2 regions of the Paenibacillus sp. sgz302148 genome follow, and region 2 is predicted to be linked to the other one. Evidence: a T-box and tRNA genes for the amino acid it is inferred to sense, from the RefSeq annotation. Region 2 holds a T-box; the other holds one or more tRNA genes.
The links. The T-box of region 2 lies ahead of pheS (phenylalanine--tRNA ligase subunit alpha). A T-box ahead of a tRNA ligase gene usually reads a tRNA of that ligase, here a tRNA-Phe.
Positions count from the first base shown of each region.

Region 1: it has a tRNA-Phe gene. The T-box ahead of pheS (phenylalanine--tRNA ligase subunit alpha) is inferred to sense a tRNA for this amino acid. The anticodon was not compared.

Region 1 covers NZ_JBVYOJ010000027.1:14,821-29,970, reverse strand. The annotation lists gene AC0LWM_RS28775 (N-acetylglucosamine kinase) at 1-353, shown strand, start outside; gene AC0LWM_RS28770 (anhydro-N-acetylmuramic acid kinase) at 350-1,537, shown strand; gene AC0LWM_RS28765 (flavin monoamine oxidase family protein) at 1,689-3,215, opposite strand; gene AC0LWM_RS28760 (heavy metal translocating P-type ATPase) at 3,493-5,907, shown strand; gene AC0LWM_RS28755 (thioredoxin family protein) at 5,930-6,244, shown strand; gene AC0LWM_RS28750 (phosphotransferase enzyme family protein) at 6,417-7,409, shown strand; gene AC0LWM_RS28745 (MMPL family transporter) at 7,519-9,762, opposite strand; gene AC0LWM_RS28740 (BadF/BadG/BcrA/BcrD ATPase family protein) at 9,855-10,835, opposite strand; partial or broken gene AC0LWM_RS28735 (LysR family transcriptional regulator) at 10,954-11,805, shown strand; tRNA gene AC0LWM_RS28730 (tRNA-Phe) at 11,825-11,897, opposite strand; T-box leader at 11,933-12,182, opposite strand; gene AC0LWM_RS28725 (NUDIX domain-containing protein) at 12,255-12,704, opposite strand; gene AC0LWM_RS28720 (sensor histidine kinase) at 12,726-14,105, opposite strand; gene AC0LWM_RS28715 (response regulator transcription factor) at 14,106-14,780, opposite strand; gene AC0LWM_RS28710 (hypothetical protein) at 15,069-15,150, shown strand, end outside.
Region 2 covers NZ_JBVYOJ010000005.1:79,513-94,662, reverse strand. The annotation lists gene AC0LWM_RS09185 (sensor histidine kinase) at 90-1,958, shown strand; gene AC0LWM_RS09180 (response regulator transcription factor) at 1,933-2,694, shown strand; gene AC0LWM_RS09175 (ABC transporter permease) at 2,864-3,823, shown strand; gene AC0LWM_RS09170 (carbohydrate ABC transporter permease) at 3,838-4,731, shown strand; gene AC0LWM_RS09165 (type 2 periplasmic-binding domain-containing protein) at 4,860-6,584, shown strand; gene AC0LWM_RS09160 (N-acetylmannosamine-6-phosphate 2-epimerase) at 6,664-7,362, shown strand; T-box leader at 7,482-7,743, shown strand; gene pheS (phenylalanine--tRNA ligase subunit alpha) at 7,816-8,850, shown strand; gene pheT (phenylalanine--tRNA ligase subunit beta) at 8,899-11,352, shown strand; gene zapA (cell division protein ZapA) at 11,692-14,622, shown strand; gene AC0LWM_RS09140 (CvpA family protein) at 14,632-15,150, shown strand, end outside.

The DNA of each region.
Region 1 (15,150 bases), on a different contig from region 2:
ACAAGAAGGAGATCGCCGCGCTGGCACCGCTCTTGTCGGAAGCCTGCGAAGCGGGCGATGCGCTGGCGCTCCGCATTGCAGGGAAGCATGCCGCGGCGCTTGCGGAGCTGGCATCCGCCGTTATTGAGCGGCTGGAGATGCAGGAGGGCGCCTTGGCAATGGCCGGCAGCGTGCTGCTGCGGAGCAGGCATGTCCGGGAGGCTTTCCTAAAGGAAATGAAGAGCCGTTATCCGGGTCTGCGATGCGAGGAAGGCAAGCGGGACGCCTCGTACGGCGCGGTATTGCTGGCACTCCAGGCGCTTCACACGATGCCTGCAGGCTGCGGTATCGAGGAAACGGAGGCGGAAGCATGATCCGGTGGATGACAGAGAAGCCTTATGCGATTGCCGTCGGCCTCATGTCGGGAACGTCGCTCGACGGCGTAGACGCCGCCGTTGTGCGGATCGAAGGCAGCGGAATGCAGTCTCGCGTCCAATTGCTGCATTATTATACCCGTCCCTATGACGATGCTTTGCGTGAACGGATCAAGCTGCTTTGCGATCCCGCCCAATCGGATGTCGTTAGCATCTGCGGCATGAACGTATACCTGGCGGAGCTATTCGCGGCTGCTGCGACGGAAGCCGTACGCGAAGCGGGATTGTCGATGGACGATGTCGATTTCATCAGCTCGCACGGCCAGACGGTGTGGCATATGCCGGAAGCTTCGGAGCAGGACGTCTTCCTTGCTCGCTCCACTTTGCAGCTGGGCGACTTGTCCGTGCTCGCCAAACGGACGGGCAAGCTGAGCGTTGGCGATTTCCGCCCGGCCGATCTTGCTGCCGGCGGACAAGGAGCGCCGCTCGTCCCGTACGGCGATCTTATTCTGTTCCGCGATCCGGTCAAGGGCCGCCTGCTGCAAAATATCGGCGGCATCGGCAATTGCACGGCGCTGCCGCCGGGAGCCGCCCCGGAGAACGTGTTCGCCTTCGATACGGGTCCCGGCAATATGGTCATCGACCAGACGGTGCACCGGCTCTCCGGCGGACGGATGAGCTACGACGCCGGAGGGGAGTGGGCGGCGCAGGGGACGCCGGATGAGGGCGTACTGGCGGAGCTGCTCGCGCACCCCTACTTCAAGATGGCGCCGCCCAAGTCGACGGGACGCGAGCTATTCGGCGCTTCTTATACGGCGGCCTTTCTCGAGCGGGCAGCGGCAAGCGGGATGGCCGATGCCGACATTGTCGCCACGGCGACGGCGCTCACGGTCCATTCCATCGCGGATGCGTGCCGCAACCTGGTTATGCCCCGCTGCCGCATCGACGAGGTTATCGTAAGCGGCGGCGGCGCGCATAACCGTACGCTTCTGGCGATGCTCTCGTCGCTGCTCCCTGAGCTGACCGTTACGAATGCGGGCGCTATGGGCGTATCGGACGATGCGAAGGAAGCGGTCATTTTTGCGCTGCTGGGTCATGATTTCTTGCATGGCATCCCCAATAACGTGCCCGCCGCTACGGGTGCCTCGCGCCCGACGGTCATGGGCAAGCTGGCACTGCCTTGATCTGACAGGCGCAGAGATAGCCTGGTGGGCAATCTCAAACAGCCACGCAAATTACCTGAATCGGCTTCGAAGCCAGGCCCCACTTTGTGGGGTTATTTTAATTTCACCGGTAAACGAACGCGCCGATAAAGACGGCGCCAGCCGTTTATCCTTACGATTTCGGCAAGTCGTTCACTTCCAAGGCAACGCGGATACCGGACTCGATCGCGCCTTGGATCCAGCCGTGGGTAAGCGTCGTATGCTCGCCGGCGAAGTGGACTTTTCCTTCCGGGGTCGCGATGTGGGGATAAAGCGCGGATTGCTGTCCCGGCTTGAAGAACGTCACTGCGCCGCATGCAAGTGGATCCAGCGTCCAGCTATAGGAAGCCCCGGTTATGAATTCGCGATACACTTGATCGCCGTGGATGGTCGCCAAATTTCGCAAGGCAAAATAAATGCGCTGTTCCTGCGATAAGCCGTCCCACGGCATCGTGTCGTCCTCCCAAGAATAGCTGGCGAGCATCGCCGCCGGTCCCGCAGTTCCGAAACCGTGGCTCGGGTAATAAGCGGATCGAATCGGCAGATCCGTCATTGTTTTGCCGCCGTTTAGATCTTGTTTTTCCCAAAATCGGCTTCGGAACTTAATTCCGATTTTGGTTGCCCTCATATAGTGAAGCTCGCGGATCGCTCTCCATTTGCCGTGAGAAAACGAATCGCGAGGCTCAACCTCAACCTGCTGCAGGACGGTGAACGGAATGGTCATGATCGCAAGATCCCCGGTCATCGCATAGGTTTCGAACGAATGGGGATCCATATAGTTAAGCGTGACGCAGTCGTTGTGTTGAATAATTTTCGTCACTCGCCGGTTGAATAAGATATGTTGCTGCAATTGCGGAAGAAACGCCTGGGGCAGACGGTCATTGCCGCCCGTGATCTCATAGAAGCGGGTCTCTGGCTTGAATAGCATCGTGTCCCGCAAAATATCCAAAAACGCTTCCTCCATAATGCCTTCCAGAGACAAAAGCACGGACATCATTTCGATCGCGCCTTCGGAAAACGTCGTTTTAGGCCGGTACGGATAAAATTTCAAAAACGTATACACGGAGTATCGATCCAGCTGCTTTTCGACGATCGGCCAGTTGCGTGCCGGATCTTTGTTAATGAAGTCGACGATCGGCTGTACCGCCATGTTGAACAACTGCTCGGCTGTTTTCCCCCGCTCGGACGGAGCTACCGGGTACTGGAGAATGTCGGGGTCGCGCTCATATATTTTCGCGCGCGTTTGAATGCCATTCACATAAATAAAATCTTCGGGCGTGCTGTTTATGAACGGATTCACCGGCAATCCGAATTTGTGAATATATTCGAAAACCAAATCATGCATTTCGGGAATGCGCATTGCGCCTGCCTCGAAATAGGCCCCTTCCGAAAACCGCAACGTGAGCACACGCCCGCCCACCCGATTGCTGCCCTCAATAATTTTAACGTGATGGCCGGCGTCTTGAAGCAAAGAAGCCGCGACCAGGCCCGACATGCCGGCGCCTACGATCAGAATATGCTTGGGGTGTTTTGTTTTGCTAAGTCCGTTTCGAATAACGGATATGTTGCTGCTCGGCGCGGATGGGGTTGGAGCACCGGGCGCGCTTGAAGTGCCTGAAGTGCCTGAAGTGCCTGAAGTGCCTGATATACGGGTGGACATGCTGCTCACGTCATCGACCACTCCTTTTCGTTATTCGTCTATCGCAATTTTATTCGGCGGCTGCAAGATCTATGTGCCCACGAGGCGCAATATTCGTCGAATAGGCATGTTTTATAAGTCGTTTGATCAAGATAAATCGTGGAAAAAGATAATGAGTTAACTCTTGACATACCCACAGGGGGTATAGTATATTGAAATCACAAACCGACGAGGTTATTTTTTAAGGGCAAAAATATACCCCATGGGGGTATCTGAGGTGATAACAATGAGCAAAGCGATGGAGCAACAACAAACGACGCTGCAAATTACCGGCATGACGTGCGCGGCTTGCGCAAACCGCATTGAGAAAGGGCTGAATAAGCTGGAGGGCGTTGCAAATGCGACGGTGAACTTCGCGCTGGAACAAGCGACCGTTACATTCGACGGCTCGAAGGTGGACCTGGCGCAGATGGAAAGCAAAATCCAGTCGCTCGGCTACGATACGGTCAAGCAAAGCGCCGATTTTCAAATTACCGGCATGACATGCGCAGCCTGCGCGACACGGATCGAGAAAGGTCTGAACAAACTGCCGGGCGTCGCCAAAGCAACGGTGAATCTGGCGCTGGAGACGGCTCATGTGGAATATAATCCGGCCAATGTTGGTGTCAGCGATATCGTGAAGAAGGTCGAATCGCTTGGCTACAAGGCTGCGCCGAAACAAGAAAACAAAGACGCCGGCGATCACCGTGCGAAAGAAATCAAGAAGCAAAAACGGAAGCTGCTCATCTCGGCAATCCTGTCGCTACCGCTGTTATGGGCGATGGTCGGCCATTTTTCCTTCACTTCGTTCATCTGGCTGCCGGACTTGTTCATGAATCCTTGGTTCCAGCTCGCACTCGCAACGCCCGTACAGTTCATCATCGGCCGCCAGTTTTACGTCGGCGCCTACAAGGCGCTTCGCAACGGCAGCGCGAACATGGATGTGCTCGTTGCATTAGGCACCTCGGCCGCGTATTTCTACAGCCTTTACTTGACGCTTGAATCGCTCAACAGCCATGGCGGCCATCATCAAGTTGACATGTACTACGAAACAAGCGCCGTATTGATCACGCTGATTCTTCTCGGCAAGCTGTTCGAAGCATTGGCCAAAGGCCGCTCGTCCGAAGCGATCAAAACGTTGATGGGCCTTCAGGCGAAAAACGCGCTTGTCGTCCGCGACGGTCAAGAAATGAGTATTGCGATCGATCAAGTCGTTGTCGGCGATCATATTATCGTGAAGCCCGGCGAAAAAATTCCGGTCGACGGCATCGTATTGGAAGGCACATCATCTGTTGACGAGTCGATGCTGACAGGCGAAAGCATCCCGGTTGAAAAACGCGCAGGCGATCATGCGATCGGCTCGACGATCAACAAAAACGGCGTATTGCGCATTCAAGCGACGAAGGTCGGCAAAGAAACGGCACTCGCGCAAATTATTAAAGTGGTTGAAGAAGCGCAAGGCTCCAAAGCCCCGATTCAGCGGGTGGCGGATCAAATTTCCGGTATTTTCGTACCGATTGTTGTAGGTATCGCGGTTGTTACTTTTCTGGTTTGGTTTTTCTTCGTGAATGCGGGTGACTTCGCCGATGCATTGGAAAAAGCGATTGCCGTATTGGTTATTGCCTGCCCTTGCGCATTGGGACTTGCGACGCCAACCTCGATCATGGCCGGTTCCGGCCGTGCGGCGGAGCTCGGTGTACTGTTCAAAGGCGGCGAACATTTGGAAGCGACGCATCGGATCGATACGATCATCCTGGATAAAACCGGGACGGTGACCAAAGGCAAACCGGAACTGACCGATGTGATTACGCAACCAGGCGTGGACGAAATCCAATTGTTACAATGGGTCGGCGCAGCTGAACGTAACTCGGAGCATCCGCTCGCGGAAGCGATTGTTGCCGGCATCAAGGAAAAAGGCATTGACCTGCCTGTGGCAAAGCAGTTTGAAGCGATACCGGGCTTCGGCATTCGCTCCGTCGTGGAAGGGAAAGAGCTGCTCGTCGGCACACGCAAGCTTATGGCGCAATACAATGTCGCGGCGGAAGCGGCGTTTGCGGAGATGAATGCACTGGAGGAATCGGGCAAAACAGCGATGCTGGTCGCGGTTGACGGCCAATATGCGGGCATGGTTGCCGTTGCCGATACGATTAAAGAGACGTCGAAGGAAGCGGTCGGCAGGCTAAAAGCGCTCGGCATCGAAGTGATCATGATTACCGGCGACAACGAACGGACGGCCAAAGCGATCGCGGCTCAAGCGGGCATCGACCGTGTATTGGCGGAAGTGCTGCCGGAAGGCAAAGCGGCCGAAGTGAAAAAGCTGCAGGATGCCGGCAAAAAAGTCGCCATGGTCGGCGACGGCATCAACGACGCTCCGGCGCTGGCGACCGCGGATATCGGCATGGCGATCGGCACGGGCACCGACGTGGCGATGGAAGCGGCGGACGTTACGCTTATGCGGGGAGATTTGAACAGCATTCCTGATGCGATCTTCATGAGCAAAAAAACGATGGCGAACATCAAGCAAAATTTGTTCTGGGCGCTCGCTTACAACGTAATCGGCATTCCGATCGCCGCATTGGGATTTCTGGCTCCGTGGCTGGCCGGCGCGGCGATGGCGCTAAGCTCCGTATCGGTTGTCCTTAATGCGTTGCGGCTGCAAAGAATGAAACTGTAACGTAACGGGAGGAGGAATCGCTATGGTGAAGGAAATAACCGATGCGACGTTTCAAGAAACGATTCAGCAAGACGGCTTGGTGATCGTGGAGTTCTGGGCACCATGGTGCTCCTACTGCAAATTGTTGGAGCCGATCCTGAAGGAGCTTTCCGAAGAGTTTGCTGGCGAGGTTCATATTGCTACTCTGAATGTCGAGACGAACACGGAAGTTTCCGCCGAACTCAACGTCATGAGCTTGCCGGCGATGTTTTTCTACAAAAACGGCCGGCTGGCAGGAACGGTAACAGGCTTCGTGCCTAAGCCGACCCTAGTCGATGCGATTAATCAACTGAAATGATTGGGCATTAGAGCCTTCGGTCTGCGCAATATGCGGCAGCTCGGAGGCTTTTTTCGGCAATCGATTGAAATGAGGCAGTCAGAAATATCGGATATAATGATTTTCTCAATTCCTTTTTGTGTTGCGATGGCATAAGATAGTGTTCGATCCGAAAGAGAGGATGAACGAGAAATTGAATCATAGAATGGATAATTTGGTTGCGGTACATACTGTATTTCATCAAGAGAAGCTTTTTGAAGCCGTTGCAGAGTGGTATGACATCGGTACGCCTCTTCGCAGTAAATTTGTGTGCAATGGCCTAAACGACACTTATTCGGTAGACACGGACCGCGGGACGTACATATTGCGCATCTATAAGCACGGATGGCGCACGGAGTCGGCCATTCGGTTTGAGCTGGACTTGTTGATGCATCTTCAACACCAGGAAATACCTGTATCGGCTCCGATTGTGCGGCGCGACGGGGAGTGGCTGACCAAGCTGCAAGCTCCGGAAGGTACGCGGTTTGCCGTTCTATTCACGTTTGCCGAAGGCGCCGGCAAGGTGGATCCGAGCACCAGTCGTCTTTATGGGAAGTCGGTTGCGCTTCTTCACCGGGCTGCCGATCGTTTTACGTCTGCGCATGAGCGTTTTTCGTTAGACGCGCAACATTTACTTGAGGAACCGGTCTCCTATATCGTTCCCGCGATTCAGCATCGTGAGGAAGATTTGGCCTTCCTCCAAGAAACGGCGGAGCGCTTGAAATCCCGACTGGCTGCTATGGGGAAGGATGTTCACGAGTGGGGAATTTGCCATGGCGACTTGCACGGGTGGAATGTATTTTACACGGCGGCCGATGATTTGACCCATTTTGATTTTGACTGCTGCGGGGCGGGGTGGCGTGCATATGATCTGGCTGTTTTCCTGTGGTGCCGGATGGAAGGACGAACCCGAGAAGAGGAATTCAAGGACGAGAGCTGGGACGCCTTTCTTGCCGCATACACAGAGGAGCATCCGATGAATGCCGCTGATCTGGAGGCGATACCGATGTTCGTTGCCATACGCCAAATTTGGCTGATGGGCCTGCATCTCAGCTTTCGTTCGGTTTGGGGCGCTTGGCAGGACGACGGTTATTTCGACGGGAAGTTCAAGTTTCTACGCGCTTGGGTACAGGCGCACTCACTATAGTAAAATAGAGCCGCATTCACGCACCGGGGGCAGTCCCCTGGTTAGCTAGCGAGTGCGGCTCTTTTTATATATTGAGGTGGCTGCAAAATGCGGTTAAGGATATTAGAAATTAACCTTGAGCAGCTTTGCTTTTACGATGCCCTTGATGCTGCACCGCTTCGCGATCGCTTTTATGAACCAGCACAAGAATCGCAGGGAGCAGCATGCCGCGAACGAGGAACGTGTCGATCAGCACGCCTGCCGCCATCATGACGCCGAACAGGAACAACTCCTGCAGCGGTTGCGTAATGAGCACGCCGAACGTTGCCGCCAGAATGAGGCCCGCGGACGATATGACTCCGCCCGTCAACGCCACGCCGCGGCTGACCGCCGTCCTCCAAGGGTGGTTCAACGCTTCTTCCCGGATACGGGATACGAGCATGATGTTGTAGTCAACGCCTAATGCGACCAGGAACACGAAGGTGTATACCGGAATGCGGTAACTGATGCCCTCATAACCCAGAATGGAGTGGAAAACAAACCAACCTAATCCGATCGTCGCCGCATAGGACAACAAGATTGTCAGGATCATATAAATCGGCAGCGTGACGGAACGCGTCTGGAATGCCAGCATTACCGTAATAGCCAAAGCGATTAACGAGAATAATATGACCGTATCTTTAGCATTCATGCCGCGAACATCCAATTGCTCCGCTGTTTGACCGGCATAATGCAGCGTTGCGCTAGCCGTATCAAAGCCGCTGTCTTGAAGCATCTGCTTCGCGTCGCCGCGCAGCTTCTGCATGAAATCGAGTGCAGCCGTATCGTACGGATTGTCTTTGAGAACCAATTGCAGCTTGATGGCGTTTTTCTGGTCGGATAGTGCGCCGGACTTTGCCAGTACGGCAGGGTCGGCATCAGCCGTTACGTCCGGCTTCACCGAATCGACATCGGACAGCTTCTTGAAAGAATTCGTCAGAGCGGCAAGCTTCTTCATCAGCTCTGCGTCCGGCGTCACTTCGTTTTTCAAATCCAGAACAACGGTAATTGGAGCAAGCTGTCCTTTCGGAAATTTTTGCTCCAACACTTCGAAGCCTTGGCGCGAAGAGATGTTTTCGGGAAAAGACTTGAGCAAGTTAAACGAAAATTTCATCGTACTGATATTGACCGCGCCTGCGATAAGCGGTATGAGCAGCAGAACGGCCGTAACCCCCGGCTTGCGCGTAACGAACGCACCGATTTTTCCCCACATGCCGGCAGGATTAGGTGAGGTCGCAGCAACCGTCTTCTCTTGCTGTTTCGGTACGAAAGGCCAGAACGCTTTGCGCCCGACGAGGGCGAACAAAGCCGGAATCAACGTTAACCCGGCAATCAGGATGACGACCATCGTCACCGAAAATACGGGTGCAAAATAATGATACGGCTTGAACACGGCCAGGAACAGCAGCAGCACCGCCATAAGCACCGTGCCGCCGCTGAACAGGATCGGCTCGGCGACGTGCAGCATCGCTTTTTGCATCGCTTCGTATTTGCTTTCCGTATGCCTCAGCTCTTCCCGATAACGGGAAAAAATAAACAGGCAATAGTCGGTCAACACGGCAAACAGCAAAATCATCATGATCGAAAGCGCCTGCTTGTCAATTGTTAACCAGCCGGCCTTGGCGCCAAGCCCAAGCAGCTTGTCGACGGCTTCATACACGAAAGCGGCTATGGCAAGCGGAATAATCGCCAGCAGCGGCGAGCGGTAAATGGCGATCAGAATGATCAGGATCAGGACGACAGTAGCGAGCATCAGTACGAAGTCCGCATTTTTGAACAATGAAATCGTATCTGCTGAAATGCCGGCAGGGCCCGTAATATCCAAGGTCACTCCGCTGATGGCCGCGGTATCGAAATGCTCGCGAATTTGCTTCAGCGTATCGAAGGAAGCGCTTGAGTCGATATCCTTCTCAAGTGCGGCGCTCAGCAGCAGCGTTGTATGATCTTCCGAGAACAGCTGCCCCTGCACCGGAGGCGGTAATTGATGAAACGGCAGCGCGTTCGCGACATGCTGCGGCTTATCCGCAGAAACGAGCCATTCGGACAACTTGGCGATCTTCGCCGTCTGCTCCGGCGTTATCGGTTGATCGGCATGAAATACGAGCAGCGCGGTTAAGCCGTCTTCGGAAGGAAAACGCTCGTCCAACAGCTGTTTGGCGACTTCCGCCGGTTTATCGTCGCCGATGCCGCCTTCCCCGGCGCTGATGCTATATTGTTTGGCCCCGGGCGCGACGCCGGCCAGTATGACGACAAGCAGCAGCCAACAAACGAGCGTAATCTTCGCTCCTTTCGGGCTGCTGGCAAATCGGGTTATGGCATGCAGTGGTTTAAACATAGGTTCATTCACCCTCCCATCCTTATTCTCCCGTATTGTAGGAGAGCAATATGAACGGACGATGAACGAGAGATTACAATTGCCCCATCCCTTTAATAGGTCGAATGAGGGCTAAGCTGTAGATTCCGGATCATTCCGGGGTGAACGGCAATTTGAAGCCGATGCAGTGCCATAACGACTGCCCCGGCTACCGCCGTAAGTTCCGGTACCATGACTTGATACTTCTTATTTTTGCCTTCGGCTAATTTGCTCTCCAGAGCCGACTTCATGTAGGGACTTTGTATGACGCTGCCAATCCCCGATACGGCCACAAGTTCCTTTTGAAAACAAGAACCTAGAAGCTCGACGCCTACAATCACTTGATGGATTGCCCTATCGCAAACGAGCTGTGCCAATGAGCTTCCGTTACAGGCCGCCGCCGTAATCAAATGCGCCATTCTTCCGAACATTTTGTCGCGTTCCTTATGGTCTTCAATGAAGCCGCGAACCGCGAGATGCCGCAATTGCTCCAAATTGCCGACAGACCAATAACGAACCATTTCGCGAAGGAGCGGCTCGTCCGACGAGTCGTGGTTGCCTGCAAGCGCTTCGTATACCGCATCGTAGGAAAGGAACCTGGCCGCGCTTGCGGCATAATGATGAAAATCATAATTTCGAATCTGCGTACCGTCTTCCGTTATCGCAAAAATAATGGAACCGGTACCTGAAACAACGACAATGCCGGGCTGTTCCAGGAACGCACCCGCATGGGCGATGACGGCGTCGTTGACGTGCCACTTCGGACAAGCTAAACCTTCAATATCCGTTAAGGCTTCCACCCACTCTAGGTCCTGCTCGGAATCGAACCCTGCGATGCCGGCACATATTCCTTTCACTTGACTCAGGCTGCAGCCGGATTCGGCAATCGCCTGCTGTATCGTTTGGCGAACATTTTTTATGGCGTCATTGTCCTTATTGATGGAGGATGCGCCGCCTTCCACATAAGAAAGGACCGATCCGTTCAGATCGCTGATCATCACCCGGGTATGGGAACCCCCTCCGTCAATGCCCAATACGACCGCTTCGTTTGTCATGAATTACGCTCCTTTGCTCAGTTAGCAATCTTGTAACCATCATAGCGCGCATAGTATGATTTGTTAAAATAAATAGATTCCATAACAGCTATACGGGGAGGGTATAACTATCATCAATTTGGAGCTGTACCGAGTCTTTTATTTTGCCGCGATATCGGGCAGCATCTCCAAGGCGGCTCGGCAATTGCATATTACCCAACCTAGCGCGAGCCAAGCGATCAAGCAGCTGGAGGAAGCGCTGCAATTGAATTTGTTTCACCGAACGCCAAGAGGCGTGGCACTCACGGTGGATGGGAAAACATTATTCACCTATATCGAACAAGCTTATGAGCTTATTACATCGGCAGAGAATCGAATGAGCGAAATCGCAAACCTGAATATCGGCGAAGTCAGAATCGGCGCGAGCAATTCGATCATCCGATACGTCCTTCTTCCATTCCTGAAATATTTTAATAACCGCTATCCCGATATCACCCTAAAGTTAATGACGGGATCAACTTCGCGCTGTTTGCAAAATCTGAAAGAAGGGAAACTCGATTTTTGTCTGGTAAGGCTTCCGAGCGACGACAAACTGCTGAAATCGACCAAAGTGTTTACTGTCCAAGATTGTTTTGTAGCGGGGGAGAAGTATCGGCATCTCGCCGACCGGGACGTTTCCTTAGAGGAGCTTGTTCGGTATCCTCTCATTGTGTTTCCTTCACACATGTCTACAAGGAAGTCGTTGGATCAATTTTTCGAATCCCACAAACTAACGATTCAGCCTGTTTACGAAATCGGGAGCCGGGAAGTTCTCATTGATTTTGCTAAAGCCGGGTTGGGCATATCTTGTTTGGTTAAGGAATTTATTCAAGAAGAACTGGCGGAGGGTTCGCTTGTGGAAATTAAACTTCGCGAGCCTTTGCCCAGGATCGAATTCGGCATTGTTCAATTAAGGGATGTTCCGCTGCCCGGAGCGGCGACGAAGTTGATAGAAACGATATTGGGGAAAGTGGCTCGGGACGGAATCGAACCGCCGACACAAGGATTTTCAGTCCTTTGCTCTACCGACTGAGCTACCGAGCCATATGAAATAACATGCAAAAAAGCTCCTGATCCCGAAAAGGGACGAGGAGCCGTGGTACCACCCTAATTAGAGCATTCTCCTATAGGTTCGATCATATAGAGAATGTTCTCGCTTAATTGCATAACGGAAAAAATCCGGTTCGCCTCTACTTGCCCGTATCCGGGTTTCAAGGGACTGCTCAGGAGTGAACTTCAACCAACCTTATCCCCAGAAACGCTCTCAATCTCCGGCGTTTCCTCCCTGTTAAGGAGTATTGATTTACTTTTCTCCATCTTTGCATTTATCGTGTATTCAATTTTTTCCTATTGTAGATTATAAAATGATTCAAGTCAAAGGGATTGTTTAATTATATGGATTCACTCCCGGAATGTTGTTATCCAAGCGGCTCCCTTATTTGTCGTTAAATCCACCAGATGTTCTTGCAAAACCGGCGGCAATACGCCATGTTGTTTGATGCTTTCCGTGGTAAGCTCGATCCAATAAAACTCGAGGTGATTCTCAAGAGATTTGGGGTTGAAATGAGATTTTAACTGATCGGAACTTGCTGCAAAAAGATGGCTGATTTCATGCTGCATCACCCCATGCTCATCCACCCGATGCGTTTCGGCAACGCCCAGGAAGCGGCCGATCGTGAAGCTGGCGCCAAGCTCCTCATACAGTTCTCTGCGCAACGCCTCTCGTGCTCCTTCGCCACGGTCAACACCCCCGCCAGGTAAAAATGCATGTGCTCCCTTCATGCGAGCAATTAAAATCTTGCCCTCATCAACGATGATGGCTCGAGCGATGTGACGGAATACGATGTCCATATTGACCTCCCATATATTGCTCTAGCTTAAAGGCAGCGTTACGGTCATCGTGGTGCCCTCGCCGGGGACGCTGGAAGCATCGATGCTGCCGCCGTGCAAAGCGACGATTTTGTGGACGATAGCAAGCCCGAGGCCGCTGCCCTCTCGATTGCGGTTGCGAGACTTGTCTTCCTTGTAGAAGCGCTCGAAAATATGCGGCAGCACCTCGGCGGCGATGCCGATGCCGGTATCGCTGATCCGCACCGTGACCGCATCGTCCTTGACGCGCGATTCGACACGGATCGTGCCGCCTGCGGCGGTAAATTTGATTGCGTTGGCGAGCAGATTTTGCCATACCTGATGGAGCAAATCCCGGTCGGCGGTTACGGTTGATTCCGCCAGGTCCAGTTCAACGGCAAGCTGCTTCTCGGTCCATTGCCATTCCATCGCGATCACCGCCCCGCGGAGCTGCTCGTCCAGCCGGTACGTCTCGCGGCGCACCGTGCCGGCCTCGTTGTCCAGCGCGGCCAGCGTCAACAGCTGCTTGCTGAGCGACGACAGCCTGCGGCTCTCCTGGTCGATGATCTGCACGTATCGCGTCCGGTCTTCGGGCGGCGTATCTTCATCCAGCGCGGCTTGCGCGAATCCTTGGATGGAGGTTAGCGGCGACTGGATTTCGTGCGATACGTTCGCGACGAATTCCTGACGCATATCGTCGAGTCGCTTGAGCGAGCCCGCCATCGACGTGAAGTGCCGCGCCATATTGCCGATCTCGTCCTTGCGGCTGACGTCCAGCTTCACGTCGTAATCGCCCCCAACGATCGATTGCGTCGCGGCCGTCAGATCTTTGACCGGTTTGACGATATACCGACTGAGCACGACAATCAGCACCAGGCTGAACAAGAAGGTGAATCCGAACAACACGGCGACGAGCAGCCGCACTTCGCCGATTTGCTGTTCTAGATTCGGGCGGACGAACATGGCGTACGTTTGCCCGTTTACTTTGATCGGCAGGCCAATGGTGTTCTGCACGCTATTTTCAAAATACCCCGCGATCTGCAGCCAGTGGGGTTCCCGCGTCATGCCGCGATAAATATGGCCCTGCAGCACTTGATTGATCTGATCGGGGGCGAACTGCCGGTGCTTGAACGGAGCGCCGTAAAATTGGGTTTCGCCCCGCGCATCGACGACATACAGCTGGAAGCCCATGTCCGCGATGCGGGTCAAGTAGCGGCCAAGCGGCATCTCCGGCATGTCTTCATACAGGGCGCGAATTTCGCCGCCGAGGCGCAATATTTTTTGCTCGTTGAAATCTTGAAGCTTCGTTTGATAGTAATAGTTGGCGACGAACAAAGCGAGAAATCCGCTCACGAGTGCAATAAGCACGAAGGTGACGACGATGCGGATGTATAGGGTCTTCATCTAGCGGACCTCCAGCTTGTAGCCGAGGCCGCGTACGGTGGAGATAGCGAAATCGTCCGTTTTGCCGCCGAACCGCTCGCGCAATCTTTTGATATGGACGTCGATCGTCCGGCTGTCGCCGGCGTAGTCCGCACCCCAGATCAGCTCCAGCAGCTGCTCTCGCGTGAAGATCCGCCCGGGATGGGCCGCAAGCTGCGCCAGCAGCTCGAATTCCTTCAGCGGCAGGACAAGCGCTTCGTCGTTCACCCAGACCTCATAGCTTTTCCGGTCGATAATCGTGCCGTGCAGCTTGATCCGCTCGGACGACACCAGCTGGTAGCGGCGCAGCAGCGCCTTGATCCGGAACAGCAGCTCTTTCGGCTCGAACGGTTTGACGAGGTAGTCGTCCGTGCCGGCGAGGAACCCTTTTTCCATATCGTGCACCTCGCCCTTCGCCGTCAGCATAATGACCGGGATGTCGTAGAAATGGCGAATTTCCTCGCATAGCTCCCAGCCGTTTTTCTCCGGCATCATGACGTCGACGACCGCCAAATGAACTTGCTCCCGTTCGAGCAATTGAGCCGCTTCTTGCCCGTTCTCCGCCTCCAGGACGGAATAACCTTCTTTCTTCAGAAAAAAGCGAAGCAGCTCCCGAATGTGCGGGTCATCGTCCGCGACGAGGATGTGTATTCTCATGGCTTAACACTCCTGCTTTGAAAATGTAGTAGATATTGTTGCCTGCTCTTGATTCACGATTTCATTGTAACAGTACCATTCCCTTCTCACCAAATTCTCATTTTTCTTTCAGCTTAAATTCATTTTGCTATTGTACGATGGTGAAATAACAAGATTCGATAATCGGAGGGATTGTCATGGTAAACCGCAGGCTGCTTTCCTACCCGGCTTTTGCTTTGTTGATGGTTACTTTCCTCATGATGCTTGCCCATGTTTGTATCAAATAGAAGCGTAAGCTTGGGGTGAAAAATGAAAAAAAGCATTCCGCACCTTCTACTCAAGATGTTCTTAGCCGCGGTCGTCTTCGCCAGCGCGGCGTTAATCTTGCTGA
Region 2 (15,150 bases):
AATTCGTTGTTGTCTAATCCGTCCGGGATGCGGTATGTTTGATCTTAATTGAACTTCGAAGCGGAAAACCCGCGGGGGAGGCACTGCGGATGGGCAGGCGACGGCCTTTTGTTCGAATTCTGACGGTTAAAGAAAAGCTAGTGCTGTTTACGCTTTCGATGCTGGTGCCGGTATTGTTGTTTTCCTATTTATACTTGTTGCAATCGCAGCGGATTTTGGAGGAAAAGGCGGGCAACCTCAACAACGAATCGCTCGAGCTTTCGACCTCGTGGATGGATGAGGTGCTGCGCGGAGCTGTTCGCGTATCGTCGTTCGTCGAATCGGATACGAAGCTGCGGAATTTCCTGCTCGAGCATCAGGAGAAATCTCTGTTAGAGGAGAGCATCCTGAACATTCGTGACATGCAGCAGCGGCTGGAGGAAATTCTTGCGACGGAATCGAGGGCGACCTCGATATGGGTCTATTTTCCGCAGTGCAATGAAGTTTTATCCACTCAGTTCGGGGTCTACAAGGTACGCGATTATGTGGCGTTGGACTGGCTCAAGGGGCAAAGCGAAAGCGAACATCTCCGCTCATGGATTTATCCCGACGATACGGTGCTGCCTCACGCGGGATCATTGCTTGATTTTACGATGCTGAAAGGCAACGGCAGCCTGCAAATTTCGTTTACGCGCTCCGTTCCCGGATTCGGCACGAAAGAGCTGCCGGTCATCGTTGGCGTCGGCTACTTGGAATATACGTTGCAGGATTTAGTTATCGAGGCGGCTAAAAAAACAAAAACATCGCTTATATTGCTGAATCAGAACGGACACAGCGTGTTAAAAACGGGGAGCTACGTCGATGATTACCTTAGCGACTACTCGACGGATGCGATCGCGAAGCCTGCGGGCAAGCCATATCGCATCCAAGGACGCTGGCTCGTGACCACATCGGAATCGAAGCTGACGGGCTGGCAGGTCGTGTCGATCGCCCCGCTCGATAAGTACATGGGCGAGCTGAAGCTGCTTAACGGGTTAACGACAGCGTTAACGCTCACCGCCGTCGTGCTGGCGATCTGGGCGGCCGGCGTGTTGACCCGGGGCGTGCACCAGCCGCTGCTTCAGCTGCTTGGCGCGATGAAGCTGTTCGAGACAGGCGATATGTCGGCACGGGTATCGTATGACCGCCGGGACGAATTCGGCAAGGTGGCCGAAGGGTTCAACCGGATGGCGGAGACGCAGGAGCATTTGATCCGCACCGTCTACCAGGAGCGGATCGCGAAGCAAGAAGCGGAGATGAACTATTTGACCGCGCAGATCAATCCGCATTTTCTATACAATACGCTCGGCGCGCTCTATTCAATGGCCAAACGCGTGAATGAACCGCTCGCACAATCGCTGCTTGCCATGTCCAGATTGTTCAGGCTCAGCCTGAACGAAGGAAAAGATACGATGACCGTGCGGGACACGATGGAGCATATTACGAATTACATATACTTGCTGAACATTCGCAATCCCGGCAAATATCGGCTCGACATGTATGTCGAGCCCGGGGCGGAGAGCTTCCACATCCCGACGCTGATCGTCCAGCCTCTCGTCGAGAATGCCGTCAAACACGGCTTGGAGCTCGTTTCCGGTCAAGGCATCGTGCGGGTGGCGGTCACGCTGCTCAAGCGCGATGTGATGATCATGGTGACCGACAACGGCTCGGGCATGGGCCCGGAGCAGCTCGAACGGCTCCGGGAGACGATGACGGGCAATCGGCACGAAACGTATGCGGAGCAAGGCCGCAGCAGTGCGGACAGCGACGAAATCCGGGGTTCGGGTTATGCGCTGCGCAATATTTACCGCAGGCTTCAATTGAAGTATCACTCCCGTTTCTTGTTCCAAATCGATAGCGTACCCGGACGAGGGACCGTTGCGACGATCCGGATTCCGAGAAAGGATTACGAAGATGATGAGACTGCTGGTCGCGGATGATGAACAATATGTGCGTACGACGTTTACGGAGGAAATCCCGTGGGGGCAGTACGGCATCATGCTGGAAGGGGTTGCCGCGGACGGCAAGGAAGCCTACGACATGTCGCTTCGGCTGAAGCCCGACGTGCTGCTGACCGATATTCGGATGCCTTACATGAACGGGTTGGAACTGACGAAAGCATTGAGAAAAGAGCTGCCGCAGCTGAAAGTGATTTTGCTTTCGGGCTGGAGCGATTTCGAGTATGCCCGGGAAGCGCTTAAAGCGGGCGCTTCCAACTACCTGGTGAAGCCTTGCCCGGACGAGGAGATCATCGACGCTTTGCTCGTCGTCATGGAGGAGCTCGGTTTCGAGCGCAAGGCGGGCAGGACAAGCAGCCAAGGCCAGTCGGCCGAAGATGGAGGCACCGTACAGGCGAAGCGCCATGCGATCCGGCTTGCCTGCGATCTGATCCATCAGGATTTGAGCAAGGCGGTTACGTTAACCGAGGTTGCGGCCAAAATCAGCATGAACGCCTCCTCGTTCAGCAGGCTGTTCCGTCAGGAAATGAACTGCTCGTTCTCCGAATTCGTCACGTCGGCCCGGATGAATATGGCCAAAAAAATGCTCGTGGAGAGCAATATGAAAATTCAGGACATTGCCCAGCAGGTGGGCTACGTCAGCGTCAGCCATTTCGTGCAGGTGTTCGGCGACTATACCGGCATGACCCCGGGCACGTTCCGCGAGATTAACGGTTAATTGCATAGAGGAAGCGGTCAAAATTGCGATGGCGATATCGCAATTTTTGCATTTCTATCGCTTTTGCGGCCGCCCTAACATTTACGATATAAATGCAAAATGTTCGTTATGTAAGCGCTATACGGAAGGTGGTATATTGGGCTCGACAGGAACATCAGAGGTGAGCCACTTGAATGCAGAAACGATGAAACCAGAAGCGGCCGTATCGAAGCCGCAAGCCAAAGGCCAGGGAAGGAAGGCCAATCCGCTGTACAAGTACCGGTGGCAATACGCCATGATTTTGCCGGGCGTAATTCTCGTGTTGTTGTTCAACTACATGCCGATGGTCGGCATCCAAATCGCGTTCCGCGATTACAACATTTTTACCGGTGTATGGAAAAGCCCTTGGGTCGGCTTCGAGCATTTTTCCTTTTTGTCCGATCCGGAATTTTGGCGGTTGTTCCAAAATACGATTTGGATCACCGTGCTGAAGTTCGCGTTCGGCTTTCCGGCGCCCATTATACTGGCGATCATGCTGAACGAAGTCAAGCGTCCGCTGTTCAAGCGATTCGTTCAATCGCTCACGTACATGCCGCACTTTGTCTCATGGATCATCGTCGCTTATATCGTGGAAGCTTTGCTCTCCCAATCGACGGGCCTCGTCAACGACGTCATCGCAGCGCTTGGCTTCGAGAAGGTATACTTTATGGGCGACGAAGCATGGTTTAGGCCGATCATCGTATTCACTTCCGTATGGAAGGAAGTCGGCTGGGGCTCGATCATCTATTTGGCGGCGATCGCCGGGCTAGACCCGCAGCTGTACGAGGCGGCCAAAGTCGATGGGGCGAACCGATGGCGGCAGACGTGGAACATTACGATTCCCGGCATGATGCCGACGATATCGATTATGCTCATTCTTTCGATCCCGAATTTGCTCAATGCGGGCTTCGACCAAATTTTTCCGCTGCAAAATCCGGTGAACCTGCCCGTATCCGAAGTCATCGATACCTATGTCGTCAAGACCGGGCTTAATCTCGGCTACTACGGACCCGCGACCGCGATCGGCCTCGCAACGGCGATCATCCAGTTTGCGCTCGTTATCATGACGAACAGCCTGTCGCGCCGCATGGGCGGCTCGCGATTATTCTAGAGAGGAGTGCGGACATGCACGCGACAAGGGGCGAACGCTTCTACCATTACATCAACAACACGTTTCTGCTGCTGCTTGCGGCTTCGGCGTTGTATCCCTTTATCTACATGACGGCGCTGGCGTTAAACGAAGGCTTGGATGCGCTCAAAGGGGGCATTTACTTCTTGCCCCGCTCGTTCACTTGGGTCAACATCATGACGGTTGTCTCGAACCCGCTCGTTCAGGACGCCTTTACGATTTCGCTGCTGCGCACCGTGATCGGAACGGCGACAGGCGTATTCGTCACCGGGATTTGCGCCTACGGCTTGGCGTTCCGACAGCTTCCCGGGCGCAAGGCGCTGATGCTCTATTTTCTCATTCCGATGCTGTTCTCCGGCGGGTTAATTCCTTATTTCATTCAGCTTCGCGATTTAGGGTTGATCAACACGTTCTGGGTATACATCATTCCTTCCGCATTAAGCATTTGGAATCTGATTGTGATGAGGTCGTTTTTCGAAAATATTCCGGAAGCGATCATCGAGGCCGCCGAAATCGACGGCGCCAATGCTTTCCGCATTTTCTGGCGGATCGTCATTCCGACCTCGCTGCCGATGATCGCCGCGATTTCGCTTTTTACGGCCGTGGCGCATTGGAACAATTGGTTCGACGGCGCTTATTTCGTCAACGCGCTTGAGCTCAAGCCGCTGCAGACGTTTTTGCAGAACATGCTCGCCAATGCCGAAGCCGCGCAAAACTTACGCCAGGGCGTCAACAGCGAGGCGATCAGCGACGCCGCTTCTCGCGCGGTTACGCCGACTTCGCTGCGCATGGCCGTTGTCGTACTCGGGACGATTCCGGTGCTGCTCATTTATCCGTTCCTGCAGAAATATTTCGTGCAGGGCGTCATGATCGGCGGCGTCAAAGAATAAAGGGATGCTCCGCTGCTTGTTTCAAGGGCCCGAAACCGGCACGGTTCACCATATAGGCAATTTTTGAACATTTTGATTCCAGCATGAACGACGCCAACTCCAACTTTACGAAAAGGGGATCGAAAACATTGAGAAAGCTGAAATATTTTCAGTTGTTTATTATCGCGGCCTTGATTTTGTTAGCGGCTTGCTCGGGCAAAGACAGCTCCACGGATTCCGGCAAATCGCAAACCGGCGAAACCTCCGCCGAATCATCGGGAGATAAGAAGAGCGCTCCGGCTGACGACAAGAAGGAACCCGAGAACATTACGGTGCATGTCGGCATCAACTGGATCGCTCCGGTGAAAAACGACGGCATTTTCGACCAGCTCCGCGCCGAAGCATCCGGCGTTTATACGAAATGGACGTACGAAACGAGCGATAACGAAGACACCGGCCGGCGGCTCAAGCTGACGAGCGGCGACATGCCGGACATCTGGGCGTTTTACGGCCCGAACGGACAGGCGCAAACCGATTTTCTGAACGCGGACGTCGCCCTTCCGATCGAGCAATATTTGAACATGCCGGACAAATATCCGAACCTGAACAAAATTTCGAAAGCGATTAAAGATTACGTCAAAGCGCCGGACGGTCATACGTATTTCATTCCTTTGTTCATCGACATCGAAGGCGGACCGTCGAAGAAGGTGGAAGACGGATTTTGGGCATGGGCGCAAAACGGGATTTTCGTCCGCACCGATATTTTGGAGCAAACCGGCATGAAAAAAGAAGATCTCGCGACGATGGAAGGCTTCGAGGCATTCCTCACGGCTGCCGCCAAGCTGAAGGATTCCGGGGGCAATGCGCTGATCCCGCTGACGATGGGAGACGGCTTTAAAGGCTGGCGTTCGATCGGAGCATCGTTCGGCGTCGAATCGGTCAGCGAAGCAAGCGGCATGATTCCCGACGGTAGCGGCGGATTCACGGCGACCCGCGATCTGGAAAACTACAAGAAGACGTGGCAGTGGCTGAACAAGATGTACAACGCCGGGTTGCTGGATAAAGAAGCGCCAACGCACAAAAAAGAGCTGTACCTGCAAAAGCTGACGACCGGCCGGGCGGCCGCCTACATCGGTTCGATGTCCGATATCGCCGAAAGCGGATGGATGCCGGCTAAAGATCGAAACGAGGTTTCCACGAAATTCCAAGCGATTCCGTTCCCGAAAGTGCAAGGCGTCGACAAGCTGGGCGCAATCGAAGCGAAAAATCCGCTTCCTTGGACGGGCGCCTACATCATGAAGGGCAAAAACTTGGAAGCTTCGCTGAAATATTTGGACTGGACGCTCGGCAACAACGTCATGACGGTTGATTACGGCCCTCCGGGCGATGCGCCGAAATACGTATGGAACTATGTGGACGATACAAAAACGATCTGGAATTTCAACAAAGAATTCGCCGACGATCTGTCGAGCGGCGATCAGAATAAGCTGCAAAAGTATGGCCAACAGCCTTGGTACTTGGCCAATACGAACGTGCCTGACGTCGACACGAACGAAAACAACGTCAAAAAGCTAAAATATGAGCTGCAAAAAGCAAGCGGCATGCTGCTCGCCGGCCAAGGCGTGAAACGGGACGGCCATAACTACGATTCGGTGCCGGTGCTGCAAGGCGGCATTATCGAGAAATATAAGCCGGCGGTCGACGCGGTCGAAACCGAATACCGCGCGAAGCTGATGATCGCCAAAACGCCGGACGAATTCGAGGATTTCTGGAGCAAATACCGCGACGATTTGGAGAAAAAAGGCAAGTGGACGGATTATAAAGCCGAATGGCTGAAGCAATACGAGGAATTCAATAAACGGGTGCAATATTAGGCGAACACAACACGGGGAACAGTCGAGAAACCGCTAGGAATGAAGAGCCTGGCGGTTTCTCTTTTGGAGGCGGAAAACATTGAAGTCGGATTTATGCAACAAAGGCATTATCGTTTCATGCCAGGCGCTGCCCGGAGAACCGTTGTACGGGATGAACGCGATGGTCGGCATGGCAAAGGCTGCTTTGGAGGGAGGAGCAGTCGGTATCCGGACGAACGGCATCGACGATATCCGGGCGATCAAAAGCGAGGTTCCGATCCCCGTCATCGGCTTGATCAAACGCGTTATTCGCGGCTCGGATATTTACATTACGCCGACGATGCGCGAGGTGAGATCGATTATCGAAGCGGGAGCCGATATCGTGGCTCTTGACGCCACCGATCGCGAAGACCGGATGGAGCGGTTCGGCGTGCTGGTCGAAGAGATCCATCAAGCCGGCAAGCTGGCGATGGCCGACGTCTCGACCTTGCAGGAGGGGATCATAGCGGAGCGGCTTGGCGCCGATCTGATCTCGACGACTTTGTCAGGGTACACGCCGTACAGCCGCAAGCTGAAAGGACCGGATCTGCAGCTCGTCGCCGAGCTTTGCGCGCAAGTGAATAAGCCGGTCGTAGCCGAAGGGCGCATCTGGTCGCCGGAAGAAGCGATCGCCGCTTTCGCTGCCGGCGCGGAGTGGGTCGTCATCGGGAGCGCGATCACGCGGCCACAGCTGATTACGGCGCGGTACGTGGATCGGGCGCGGGAATGGGTCGGGAAGCAGGTATTACCGAGTTATTGACGAAGAATGTTTTGAACGAGCTAGTCAAAGCGGTTCGCAGGCTGGAGAGATCGCCGCTTGCAACGCCGCTTTATTTTGCATATAATATAGTTCATTAGTGTCTTGTTTTAATATCCATCATAAATGCGATGACGGAGAAAAGTACGCAGTGCCTCTTTACAGGGAGGAGCCGCCGGAGATTGAGAGCGGCTCTACGGAATCAGGCTGCCGAAGTTCCCTCCCGAGCAGTCCTTTGAACCGCCCTGGCCACTCGGCTTAGGCTCAAGTAGAAGGTACCGGTCACGATCCGTTAATCGAAGAGTGAATGCGTTCGGACATCGCTGCAGCGGCGAGTTGGAAGCATTCGAACAAGGGTGGTACCACGGCCATTTCGTCCCTTCACGGGAGGAATGGTCTTTTTTGTTGTCACAACAAGGAAGTTTCGATGCAAAAACTTTTAGGAGGGCATTAGCGATGAAAGAGCGGTTAACGGCATTAAAAACAGAAGCGCTGGGCGAGCTCGAGCAAGTGGCGAACCAGCAGCAATTAAACGATTTGCGGATCAAATACCTCGGCAAAAAAGGAGCGCTCACCGAAATTTTGCGCGGGATGGGTTCCTTAAGCGCAGAGGAGCGTCCGGTCATCGGGCAAGTCGGCAACGAGGTTCGTGCGGCGATCGAGGAAGTGATCGCGGCGAAGCAGGAGCGGTTCCAACAAGAAGAAACGGAAAACCGGCTGCGCGCGGAAACGATCGACGTTACGCTTCCGGGCCGTCCGAGCCAGCCTGGCGCGGTTCATCCGCTGAACAAGGTCATTCAAGAGATCGAAGATATTTTTATCGGCATGGGTTACACGGTTGCGGAAGGCCCTGAAGTGGAAAGCGATTACTACAACTTCGAGGCGTTGAACCTGCCGAAGGACCACCCGGCCCGCGACATGCAGGATTCGTTCTACATCACGGAAGATATCCTGATGCGCACGCAAACGTCTCCGGTTCAGGTTCGCACGATGGAAGCGGCCAAAGGCAAAGCGCCGCTCAAAATCATTTGCCCGGGCAAAGTATACCGCCGCGACGACGACGACGCGACGCATTCGTTCCAGTTCCATCAAATCGAAGGCCTCGTCATCGGCGAAAATATTCGTATGAGCGACCTGAAAGGGACGCTGCTGATGTTCGTGCGCGAAATGTTCGGTCAGCATACGCAAATCCGTTTGCGTCCGAGCTTCTTCCCGTTCACCGAGCCAAGCGCCGAAGTGGACGTCACTTGCGTTCACTGCCGCGGCAACGGCTGCCGCATTTGCAAGCAAACCGGCTGGCTCGAAATTCTCGGCTGCGGCATGGTGCATCCGAAGGTGCTGGAAGCCGGCGGCTACGATTCGGCGAAATATACCGGATTTGCGTTCGGCATGGGCGTCGAGCGGATTGCGATGTTGAAATACGGCATTGACGACATTCGTCATTTCTATACGAACGACCTGCGGTTTTTGAAGCAGTTTGCCCGGATATAGACCACCCCGGATATTCAGTTAGAACGGGAAGAAGAGGAGCGAAAAAACATGAAGGTATCCTATCAATGGCTAAAAGATTACGTAGATATTAACGGATATACGGGAGAGCAGCTGGCGGAGCTGTTCACGCGCGGCGGCATCGAGGTCGACATCGTCGAAAACCGCAACAAAGGCGTAAGCGGCGTTGTCGTCGGTTATGTCAAATCGCGCGAAAAGCATCCCGACGCGGACAAGCTGAGCGTGTGCGTCATCGACGCCGGCCAAGGTGAAGACCTGCAAATCGTGTGCGGAGCGAAAAATGTCGCCGCCGGACAAAAGGTGCCTGTCGCGCTGATCGGCGCGAAGCTGCCGGGCGATTTCCAAATCAAACGCGCGAAGCTGCGCGGCGTCGAATCGCAAGGCATGATCTGCTCGGCGAAGGAGCTTGGCTTGAACGACAAGCTGCTGCCGAAGGAAATTCAAGAAGGCATTCTGGTGCTGCCGGAGGATACGGAAATCGGCCGCAGCATTCTCGACGTGCTGGCGATCGACGACGAGGTGCTGGAGCTTGACCTGACGCCGAACCGTTCCGATTGTTTGAGCATGATCGGAGCGGCTTACGAAGTCGCCGCGTTGCTCGGCCGCGAAGTCAAGCTGCCGAATGCGGACGGCGAAGTCGCCGCAATCGAAAGCGGCGTGAAAGCATCGGAACATATCAGCGTCGGCATTACGGCCAAAGACCAGTGCAGCCATTACGCTGCGCGTTACATTCAGAACGTGCGCATCGGCGTTTCGCCGCTCTGGATGCAGAACAGGCTCATGGCGGCGGGTATCCGTCCGATCAACAACATCGTTGACATTACGAACTACGTTATGCTTGAATACGGCCAACCGCTGCATGCGTTTGACGCCGACCGTTTGACGAACGGCCGCATCGACGTCCGCCTCGCAAACGAAGGCGAAACGCTGACGACGCTGGACGACCAGGAGCGCAAGTTGGAGCCGCACATGCTGCTCATTACCGACGGCGTGAAGCCGGTTGCGCTCGCGGGCGTCATGGGCGGAGCCAATTCGGAAGTGACCGGCGAAACGGTCAACATCCTGCTGGAGTCGGCGAAGTTCGCAGGCAGCTCCGTGCGCAAGACGTCCCGCCAGCTTGGGCTGCGTTCCGAAGCGAGCTTGCGCTTCGAGAAGGAATCGAACCCGCAGGCGGTCATTCCGGCGCTGAACCGGGCTGCCGCGCTGATGGCGCAATATGCCGGGGGTTCCGTTGCCGCAGGCATCGTTGAGGAAATCGCTGCCGCGCCGCAAACGACAACGGTGGAGCTGTCCATCACCAAGGCAAACCGCTATATTGGCACCGCGCTGTCGGCTGCCGAGATTCAAGCGATTTTTGCCCGGCTGCAGTTCGAGACGGAGTTGTCCGGCGATACGCTTCGCGTGTCGGTACCGAACCGTCGCGGCGACATTACGCGCGACGTCGATTTGATCGAGGAAATCGCGCGGCTGTACGGCTATGACAACATTCCGACAACGGCGATCGAAGGCGAAACAACGCCGGGCTCCTTGACGAAGCCGCAGGCAATCCGCCGTTCGCTGCGCCAGTTACTGACGGCAAGCGGCCTGCAGGAGGTCATCAGCTATTCGTTTACGGGACCGGGCCAGCTCACGCATTTTGCGGGAGTGTCCGGCTTGACGGCCCAACCGATTCGCCTGTCGATGCCGATGAGCGAGGAGCGCAGCACACTGCGCACGAGCTTGCTGCCGCATCTGCTGGAAGTGGCCGCCTATAACCGTAACCGCAAGACGAACGATGTCGCCGTATTCGAAATCGGCAGCGTCTACGTTACGGAGGAAGCCAATCTGACGACACTGCCGAAGCAGCAGCATCTGCTTTCCGCATTGCTTACGGGCAGCCGCCTGTCACCGCAATGGAACGTAAAGGCCGAGCCGGTAGATTTCTTCGACATGAAAGGTTTGCTCGAAGGCGCGCTCGATTACCTCGGGATCAAAGACAAAGTCCGTTTCGTCGCGGATCAACCGACGGGCTTCCATCCGGGCCGTTCGGCATCGCTGTTTTTCGTTGACGGGCAAAAGGAAACCCGCATCGGCTACATCGGTCAGGTGCATCCGCTGCTTCAGCAGCAATACGATCTCGACGATACGTACGTGCTGGAAATCGAGCTGGATACGGTTTATGCCGGCGCCGATTTCACCATCGACTACAAAACTCTGCCGCGTTATCCGGCAAGCGAGCGCGACATGGCGCTTGTGCTCGACCTTGCCGTCGAAGTCGGCAGCTTGATCGACAAAGTGAAGGAAACGGCGGGCACGCTGCTGGAGTCGGTTCGCGTATTCGACATCTACACCGGCGAGAAGCTGGGCGAAGGCAAAAAGAGCGTTGCGCTGTCGCTCGTTTACCGTCATCCGGAGCGAACGCTCACGGACGAGGAAGTCGCGGAGCTGCACGGAACTGTCGTTGACGTTTTGACACAATCTTTTGGCGCGGAACTAAGAAAGTAGCAGGAAACAGGCAAAGCCGCATCGAATATTATTCGATGTGGCTTTTTTGCGCGCATCGAAGCATAATTTTGGTGCAACCGCCACCGAAGGCGGATTTGTTCCGTCGCGATTAAGAGGGAGATTTCCTTCGGGCATCGTTTTGGGGTAAAATAGTAGTTTCATGAGGAAACTTCGCTTATGCTTAAGGTGACCGTTTCCAAACGGGAACTTAGCCTAAGCTTACATAATTGCTTCTTAACGGAAGCTTAGCTTATGCTTATGAAGATAGCTTCCTAAAGGAAGCTTAGCCTATGCTTACGAAGATAGTTTCCTATCGGAAACTTTTAGGAGGGTACCGCTGTGAACGCAGAAAATAAAGTACGCGTAACGGTTGAAATATACGGAAATACATACAAGCTGATGGGCGATGCCAGCGGCACTTATATGAGGACGATCGCATCCCACGTCGATGATCATATGAAAAAGCTGGCCCAAGGTTTTCCGAGACTGGACATGCCTCGGATCGCCGTACTCGCCGCTGTGCATATGGCGGATGAGAATTATAAGGCGAGGAATGAATTCGAGCAGCGCGAGAAGCAAATCATCGAAAGATTAAAGCAGCTGGAAGCCGAACATGCCAAGCTGTCCGATGCTTACAAGCAGGAGCTGGAGCAAGCGGCCGCTTTAAAAACCCGCGATGCCGAGCTCACCGCACAGCTGGACAAGCTGCGGGAAGATCAGCTTAAGCTGGAGGACGAACGCAGCCGGCTAATCGCGGAGCGGGATAAAGGCGAGGCCGACCGGCTCGAGCTGGCGGACGACAACCGCAAGCTGACCGAAGAGCGCGGCAAGCTGTTAGCCGAGCGGGACAAAGCAGCGACCGATCGTCAGAAGCTGGAGGAAGACAACCGTAAGCTGACTGAAGAGCGCGGCAGATTGATGTCCGAGCGCAGCAAGCTCGCTGCAGAAGTCGACAAACATACGGCGGAACGGCGGCGTCTGGAGGAGGAGCACCGGAAGCTGACCGACGAGCGCGGCAAGTTAGCCGCCAGACATGAAGGACTCGTTCAAGAATTCAATAAGCTGAAAGCAAACCATGCCAATCTCGAAGGCTTGTACAATAAAGAAACGGCCGATAGCCAGAAGCTTAAAGAAGAAAACCAGCTGCTCATGGACGAACGCGAACAGCATATCATCCAATTCGAGGAGCTCAATAACGAGCGGGGCAAGCTCATCGACGAACATGACCGATTAATGCAGGATCATGAGAAGCTGGCCAATGAGCGCAACATCCTTTCGGCGGACAAAACGAAGCTTGCAGCCGATCTGGAAGCACAGCTCGAAGAAGCGCTCAAGCTGGAGGAAACGAACCGCAAGCTGACGGAAGAACGCGAAGTCCTGGCAGCGGACCGTGTGAAGCTTCTTGCGGAACGCGACAGCCTCACGGCAGAGCGGAGCAAGCTCGCGGCGGATTTGGAGGCGCAAGCGGCCGATCAGGAGGCTCAGCTCGAAGAAGCGCTTAAGCTGGAGGAAACGAACCGCAAGCTGACGGAAGAACGCGAAGCATTGACAGCGGAGCGTACGAAGCTTCTGGCGGAACGCGACAGCCTCACGGCAGAGCGGAGCAAGCTCGCGGCGGATTTGGAAGCGCAAGCGGCCGATCTGGAAGCGCAGCTCGAAGAAGCGCTTAAGCTGGAGGAAACGAACCGCAAGCTGACGGAAGAACGTGAAGTGCTGGCAGCGGAGCGAGTGAAGCTTCTGGCGGAACGCGACAGCCTTACGGCAGAGCGGAGCAAGCTCGCAGCGGATTTGGAAGCGCAAGCGGCCGATCTGGAGGCGCAGCTCGAAGAAGCGCTCAAGCTGGAGGAAACGAACCGCAAACTGGCGGAGGAACGCGGCCAGCTGGCTGCCGACCGCGCCAAGGTTATCGCGGAGCGCGATCATTTGGTCGCAGACCGGATGAAGCAGTCTGCTGAGCTGGAAGCGCAGCTTGAGGAAGTGGACAAGCTGGAACAAATCAACCGCCAACTTGCGGAGGAACGCAACAGGCTCATCGCCGAGCGGGACAAATGGATTGCGGACCGCGCGAAGCTTTCGGCCGAGCTGGACGGGCAGGTCGAGGAAACGATCAAGCTGGAGGAGTCAAACCGCAAGCTTGCCGACAAGCACGCGGAACTGGAAGCGGGGCATGCGAAGCTTGTGTCGGAACGCGACCGGCTGTCCGCCGAATTGGACGGGCAAATCGAAGAATCGCTTAAGCTTGAAGAAGAGAACCGCAAGCTGGCCGAAGAACGCGGCAAGCTGATGTCGGAGCGAAGCAGCTTGGCGGCCGAATGCGAAAAGCTGGCGACGGAGCTCGATCAGCAGGCGAAGGCTCGAGGGCAGCTGGAAGAGCTGCAAACGTTGCTTGAGAACGACATTCGCAAGCTGCAGCAGGATCAATCGGCGCAAGCAGGAAGCTTCAAGAAGCTGAGTGCGGATTACGAACAGTTGAGAGAAGAAAACGGCAAACTTGGCGAAGAGCTTATTCGTTCCCGACAGGCCGCCGAACAGCTGGAACTTCAGCAGAAGCAGCTGCTTGCCGAACGGGACCGTCTGGCTGAAGAGAAAAGCACGTTGTCGGCCTCGCAGCAATCGTTGACCGAACGCTGCGCCAAGCTGGAGAGCGAACAAAACGAACTGATCGAGGAACAAGACCGCCTGGAGCAAGCTTTGCGGCAGCTGCAAGACGCTCACGATCAAGCGGCATCCGGACAGAGCGACCTGCTTGAGCGCGAGCTGAAGCTGACCGATCAGCTTCGGAAGAGCGAAGAGGATAGTTTGCGGATATTGGAATCGCAGCAAATGCTGGAAGAAACCATTGAAGGGCTGAAGGAGCGACTCGAACGATTGTCCCGAGCCGAGCAAGCGCTGGCTGCGGAGCGGGACAAGCTGGCCGCGGAACACCGCAACCTGGAAGAGGAGCACCTGCAGCTTCACGACGAACATCTTCGCGAAGCCGCAGAACGTAAAAAGCTCGAGAACGATCATAAACGGCTGCTTGAGGAATACGAAAAAATCGCCGAAGCGCACCGGAAGCTGGGTGATGCGTATGAGCAGCTGGAAGACGAGCGGCGGAAGCTCGTGAAAGAGCGGCATACGATGATCGAGGAACTGGAAGGCGAAAAGCGCAAGGACGATTCCGTACATGAGGAATATCGCAAGCTAAAAGAAGAATATGCGAAGCTGCAGGTCGAATTTAACGAATGGATCGAGCTCGTCGTCGAGCAGGATCCGCCGCGCAATGCGTAAGAGGCGACCGTGAGCGCGCTAGATATCGTCTTTTCCGTTGCGTTGATCGGGGGAATGATGCTGGGTTATAGCCGTGGATTTATTAACCAGCTCATTTCCATTGCGGGTTTGCTCATTGCTTATTTGGTCGCGGTGACGTTTTACGACGACATCGCGCCGGTTTTGCGCACGATGCTTCCTTTTTCGACAAACGAAACTTATCGGCAGTATGATGCGATCGTTCAGGGGTTGCAGCTCGACAAATATATTTATAATGCCTTAGCTTTCGCGTTGTTGTTTTTTATCGTAAAATTCGGCTTGACGATCGTTGGTTACGTGCTGAATTTTATCGCCAAGGCGCCAGGCTTGAATACGCTCAACAAATGGTGCGGGGCGCTGCTCGCTTTGGCCGAGGTTGCGATTCTTATCATGATCGCCGTTCATGTCTTGAATGCATGGCCGTCTGCCAATGTGCAGGGCTGGGTGAAAAATTCTCGAATCGCCCCATACGTGCTGGAGCAAGCGCCGCTCTCGAAATTGCTCAATCTT